DNA from 2 places in the Oceanobacillus sp. FSL K6-2867 genome. Region 1 is predicted to be linked to the other one. Evidence: riboswitches for the same ligand, from Rfam matches in the RefSeq annotation. Region 1 holds a riboswitch; the other holds the start of a gene.
What was found. A riboswitch is a leader RNA that binds a small molecule or an ion and turns the genes downstream of it on or off. The one in region 1 is predicted to bind S-adenosylmethionine.
Positions count from the first base shown of each region.

Region 2: another riboswitch for S-adenosylmethionine. It lies ahead of NSQ77_RS00305 (carboxymuconolactone decarboxylase family protein); the one in region 1 lies ahead of NSQ77_RS09085 (sodium:solute symporter family protein).

Region 1 is NZ_CP150144.1:1,830,869-1,834,302, reverse strand. It holds gene NSQ77_RS09090 (N-acetylmuramoyl-L-alanine amidase) at 1-1,097, opposite strand, end outside; SAM riboswitch class I at 1,569-1,675, shown strand; gene NSQ77_RS09085 (sodium:solute symporter family protein) at 1,793-3,418, shown strand.
Region 2 is NZ_CP150144.1:60,729-64,162, forward strand. It holds gene NSQ77_RS00300 (LLM class flavin-dependent oxidoreductase) at 1-605, opposite strand, end outside; gene NSQ77_RS00305 (carboxymuconolactone decarboxylase family protein) at 635-1,300, opposite strand; SAM riboswitch class I at 1,426-1,532, opposite strand; gene sigK (RNA polymerase sporulation sigma factor SigK) at 2,146-2,850, shown strand; gene mtnN (5'-methylthioadenosine/S-adenosylhomocysteine nucleosidase) at 2,933-3,434, opposite strand, start outside.

The DNA of each region.
Region 1 (3,434 bases):
TGAGCGAGCACACCTTCTCTTGGTGTATCGAAACTTGCACCAGGATTATCTGGCCCAGTAGCTCCTAATCCACAAAAGTTGTTTTGTTCAGACTGTACAACACCAGTAAATCGCAAAAAGTCTGTTTCATGCATTGCCTGGGCAAAGGCGATATCTCCTCTAATTCCATAGTAGTTTCCAAAGGTTAAATAATAGATTCCTAGCTCAATAGCATGTGGATGGATATCTTTAACACACTGATCCATTAGTTCTGATGTTAGAAAAATCTGTCCTAATATAGAATAACCAGAAGTATCTTCTTCGTTTTCAGTAATAATGAAGGCATCTTCAATTCCTGCATTTTTGACCTCGTTCAATCGACTCTCCGCATTTTTTTGGTTCGAAAAAGCACCAGCTTGAACACGGTACCATTGCTCACCAGAAACTGTAATGGTTGTAACAAATGACTCGATACAATGTGAATCCAAGTAAGCTACTCTTTTATCTGCGTTTTCTCTTGATTGGAAGGAACCAGCTATTACTTTATAAATGGCTTCAGAATCATTTTCCTTTCTCTGAAGATCAAACGCTTTCGCTAAGCCGTTCACATGACCTAGTGCAACATTTTCGCGCCATGAAGATTGTTTCATTAAATTTGCGTCATGTGTGTTATCAATAAATCCATTTTCTGTTAAGAGTGCTGGCATTGATGTTTCACGTAAAACATGGAAATTTGCTTTTTTCTTTCCGCGATTTGTTAGACTGTTTATTTTAGTTATCTCTGTATGCAAACTAGCTCGGTATGCAGCAGTCTGTGAAGAATCGGATAAACTACTGTGAATATAGTCTTCATATCCATTAGCAGAGCCGTTAGAGGCATTGCAATGAATAGACAAGTAATAATCAGCTCCCCAAGAATTTGCTTCATTTGTTCGCTGTTCTAGACTCTTACTGCTATCATTTGTACGGCTCATTTGTACTTCAACATCTTCATAATCAGCTAGTAAAATGTTACGAATTCGAAGAGCAATATCTAAAACAATATCTTTTTCATTTATTCCATTGCCCCTTGCTCCTGTATCTGATCCACCATGGCCTGGGTCTACATATAATTTCATACAACTACCCTCTCTTTCATAAAGTTTAATTCATTACTATAGTATGAAAAGTAACAAATTGGAATTGGATAAATTGTTCATTATGCATGAAATTGTGCAGAATGCTGACGCTTAAAGTAATATACTGATAGCAAACGGTGCTAATGTTTATTAATTTATTGGTGGTTATTGCTTCCTTTGTAAATGAAGTGACATTAATCCCCACTGCTGTGTTTAACTGCATTTTCAGGGAGACATTTGTCGAAAGGATAGTTACAACTTTCTGCTGAATACGAGTCATTATCTTAACCAACGCACCTGTAAAAAGGTCTGCTTTTTTAACATTAGCGAAATAAATGGATTTTATCTAGCAGCTTCCTTTACTTAGTAATGTGACAATCGAATGATAGAGAGTTGAGTAAATGTTATTTTAAAATAATATTGACTTTTCCGTTATTAAGGTGTAATTTTAATACAATTGAATAGTTGAACTTCTTATCAAGAGAGGTGGAGGGACATGGCCCTTTGATACCTCGGCAGCGGGCTCAATTTATGAGTACTGTGCCAATTCCATCAGACACTGGTCTGAAAGATAAGAAGAGGTGCCCTGAATTTATCTACCCTCTTCTTATGGAAGGGGGTTTTTGTTTTGGCTTTGTAATTGAATATTGGTGGTTTGTAATAAGGTGATTTAAATATTAAGGGAGTGACTGATTGTGACAGAATATGGTGTATGGACAATTATACTGGCATTAGGATATACATTTGCACTAATTACTGCAGGACAAATTGCTAAAAGGCGTGTGACAAAGAAAGATAGTTATTTTGTTGGAAATCGGAATTTTAATAAATGGATTGTTGCGTTTTGTATAACTGGGTTATTTTCAGGATCCACATTCATTTCTATTCTGGAATTATCCTATTTAACAGGTATTTCCGCAATCTGGTATGGAGTAGCGGAAATGGTTCAAATATTTATTATTGCTTTGTTGATTATACGTTCTTTCCGGAAAAAGATGCTTGTAACAGTTTCTGGCCTGATAGGAGATACATATGGAAGAACGGCAAAAGGCTTATCGGGAGCCATAACAGCATTCGCATTTCCAATGTGGTCTGTTGCCACTGCAATCGCATTTGCTTCAGCATTTCATGTGTTTACAGGTATTTCATTAAGCTTATCCGTTGCGTTTACTGCTATTTTACTTTTTATCTATCTGCAAGCTGGGGGCATGTGGTCCATTGCTTTTACACAAACGATGAACATGTTTGCATTCGGATTAATGATCGTGATTGGACTTATTGCTTTTTTCATCAATCCAGGATTTTCAGGTTTAGCTGCATTGAACATGGACCGTCCAGAAATGTTTAACTTTGGAAGTGTCGGTCTGCAAGTGATTGTCGTTTGGTTTGGTACTTTTCTAGTAAACGTCATTCTGGCTCAGGCTGCTTTCCAAATGGCATTGTCCTCCCGCTCGCCAGAAGAGGGTCAAAAAGGACTTGTCATGGCAGGATTCATGGCGATTCCATTTATAGTCGGTGGAGTTATCTTCGGAATATCTGCTGCTACCGTTGTGCCGAATGCATCCACTGGACTTATTGCGATTCCGCAGTATCTGATGGAAGTATTGCCTGCTCCATTGGTAGGTTTGTTTTTCCTTGGTGTATGGGGCTGTGCACTTGGGTGGGGTGGTCCATGTCAGTTCTCAGGTGCGACAAGTCTTGGGCGTGATGTAGGAAGTGCGATTAAACCAAATGCAACAGGAGATCAGCTTATTAAATATACGAAAATCTCGCTGCTGCTTTTAACTGGTCTGATGATTGCTTTTGGCTTATTGCGAACAGAGCAATCCGCATGGTGGAATGTATTTGCTTGGACGATACGAAACAGTGCAACGTTTGCACCAGTAGTAGCTGCGCTATTCTGGCCTGTAGTAACAAAGCGAGCTGTTGTCGCTTCATTGTTCACAGGGTTTTCTAGTGGTCTGTTATGGTATTACCTGGGCGGCTGGCATCCACAGGAATTTTATTTAAACATACACCCAGTTTGGATTGGAAGCTCGATTAATATCCTGACAATTACGTTGGTAACACTGGCTAATAGAAGAACGAATCTAACATTGCGAAAAACAGATCGCTTTGGTTACGTGGGGTTAACTGGAGGAGTTATTTTTACACTGGTGAATATTTTATATTTTGAACAGGCGTATAATAATGGATTGTTTGGGCTGTTTATGTTTGTAGCTGTATTGAGTTATTTCATAGCGGCTATACGGTTTGTGAGATTAGAGGAGCGAGGAGCAGTAGTTTTAGAGGAGCAGGAATACGTTGCTTCCAACAGTTAAGAAACTAACATGATAA
Region 2 (3,434 bases), 1.8 Mb from region 1:
TCATGATTGATTATATGTACCTTTTTGGGGTCTGCAAAGGTGTCTGTCTTCTTGTCGTAAACAACTGCTTCATCATCCCAGCTGTGCTCCCATAGCTTGTAAACGACCTCAAGAAATTCATCAGCACGGTCATAGCGTATATTTTTAGGTAATCTACCCGACAAACCAAGATTAATTGCCTCACTCTCTAAATACGAAGTTACTACATTCCAAGCAATTCTGCCTTCCGTCAAATGGTCCAGTGTTGAAAGCTGACGTGCCAGTGCATATGGCTGTGCATAGGTTGCTGAAATTGTCGGGGCAAATCCGATGTGCTTCGTTGCTGCAGCCATAGCTGATATTGGCATCAAGGGGTCATGTGCCGGCAATTGCACAGCATGTTTAATCGCAGCATCATGATTGTTTCCATAAACAGAATACGTACCAAGAACATCAGCAATAAAAACGGCATCAAATTTTCCCCGCTCCAGCACTTGTGCTGTTTCTGTCCAATAATGAATTCGATTATGAAATACTCCCTTATCTCTCTCATGTTTCCACAACCCCATGGAATGCGGGGATGGCGAGTTTTGTACAAATCCGTTCAAATGAATCTGCTTTTTCAAACGAAACACTCCTCTTATGGTATCAATTTCTATTCATCGTAAGCATTTAATGCGTTTACACTATGAGCGATTGCTGATCCAGCTTTAAGCGCTACTGCAACAAAAATTGCTTCCGAAATCTCATTTAAATTTGCTCCTGTTTTTTTCGCATTTTTTGTGTGCAAATCAATACAATATGCACAACCTGTTGTATGGGCACAAGCTACTGCAATTAACTCTTTTTCTTTCTCACTCAGATTTTCTGCTTTTATAGCCTGATGATCAAAATCCAGAAATGCCTTAAATGTTTCTTTATTTAACTTGGAAAATTCCTTTATACGATTAAAATAGGATGCTTTATACAGCTCCTCATCCCCGTTTTCATCATAAGCATTTAGTGCATTTACTCCATGCGCTGCTGAAGATCCCGCCTTTAATGCTGTTGCGACAAAAATTGCCTCTGCTACCTCTGCTTTGCTTGCTTTCTGTTTTTTCACATTTTTGACATGTAAATCAATACAATACGGACACCCGGTAATATGCGCCACAGCAACTGCAATTAATTCTTTTACCTTTACCGATAATTCCCCTTCAGCCAATGCTTGATTATTAAAAGCAAAAAATGACTCAAAAGCATTGGGTGCATGTTTCTTTAATTCGTGAATCCTTCCAAAGTAATCCTTTCTGTACAAGCTATCTGTTTTTGTTATACTCATTTTCTTCGCTCCCTTTTTCAATTTAAATTTACCTATTCATCGAAATATAATTTTTCCTATCATATTACTTGCCTTTAAAGTAAATTAAAAACCTCTTCCGATGAGGAAGAGGTTTTATATCTCTAATCTCATCTTTCAAGCATATGCTTGCTGGAATTAGCACCTTGTTACATTTTGGTAACGGTTGCTGCAGGATCATAGGACCAGTTCCTCCCCTGACTCTTGATAAGAAAAATCATATTCAATTTGTAGGAATTGTTCACATCATACACCGGGCAATAGAACTTGTCAACTATATTTTTTGAATTTACTACAAAAGTTAGATATATGATGTCGATTAACGTTCCTTTGTCCTATTTACCCGCTTTTTACTGAAACGAGTTGATTCCAAAATGCTATGCAGAAAGCTTATTCTTATCTAAATCCTATGCAGCCCCAATAATCCAATACTCTTGTACTACTGCATCATCCTTTGCCTTGAATATATCAACACCATTAAAGATCCCTATTCAATTCAAAACAGCCACGATCTGTTGTGTTTCTGTTTTTCACAGTTCCCGCATACATACCAGCAAGAATAGTACCCACACAGTGCGCTCCTTCTTTATCTTGACAATGCAGTTTGTTACTTCTAGCGATAAGTTATTGTGTCTGTAAAAACCGCCAGCTGTATGTAATTCTGATAGGATGCATCAGGGTTTTAATCGTTTCTCTAATATCAAATAAAATCGTTTTCATAATTAATTATCTGGGACAGACACGAATCTCCTTACTGCTTCATAAAGATGTTATATAGGCAAAAGCCCATTCTTGAAGCAGATTGTTCTTTAGGAGGTGACCTGAGTTTGTCCGGGATTCTATCTGTGCTTGCTCTTCTAATTAAGGAAGCCCTCTTTTTCGTTTCTTATGTAAAAAATCATGCATTCCCGCAACCATTACCCCCTGATGAAGAAGCGAAATACATTGAGGAAATGCAAAATGGAAACGAAACAGCTAGAAACAAACTGATTGAACATAATTTAAGACTTGTTGCTCACATTGTAAAAAAGTTTGAAAATACTGGTGAGGATATGGAAGATTTGATTTCCATTGGAACAATCGGTCTTATAAAAGGGGTTGAAAGCTTCTCTACAAATAAGGGAACGAAATTGGCAACATATGCTGCTCGTTGTATAGAAAACGAAATATTGATGCATCTGCGTGCATTGAAAAAGGTGAAAAAAGATGTTTCATTACACGATCCAATTGGCCAGGACAAAGAAGGCAATGAAATCAGCTTAATTGATATACTCGAAGCAGAGAATGATAATGTAATTGAATACATCCAATTGAATATGGAAATCGCCAAAATGCAAAAATATTTTTCTGTACTCGATAAACGAGAACGGGAAGTGATTATTTATCGCTATGGATTAAATGACTATAATGAAATGACACAGCGAGAAATTGCAAAAAAATTGAATATATCGCGCAGCTATGTATCACGAATTGAGAAAAGAGCCCTTATGAAGGTGTTTCATGAGTACTATCGAAAGGAGCGAAATAATTAGGTTAATTTACAAGTTATCAAAAAGCCCAGAAACATGAATTTATCATTGTCTCTGGGCTTTTGCTTTTCTTATAATTGTTTTTTTATATGCTTTTGACTACAGCAATAATTAGTTGTGCTGCATTTTTAGCGGCCGTTTCAAGAAATTGATCAAACGAGATGGATGATTTTTTTCCTGCAATATCAGATAGTGCGCGAATAATAACAAATGGCTTGTTGTACTGATGACAAACCTGAGCAACAGCTGCTGCTTCCATCTCTGAGGCCAGCATTGTCGGGAATTTACCATGAACAAACGCAACACGTTCGGGATCTTCCATAAACGAATCTCCAGTCGCAATAATTCCTTGCTCACAATTTATATCCATATTTTTTACTGCAGCAACTGCTTTTTCAACCAGCGTTTTATCTGCTTCGTACATTGGAGGCATTCCAGGAACCTGTCCATATTCATAATTAAAGGCAGTTACATCAACATCATGATGGACAACCTCAGTCGAAATAATGATGTCTCCTACTTCCAGATTACTAGCAAAGCCGCCAGCAGACCCAGTGTTGATAACATGTGTTGGCGTGAACCGTTCG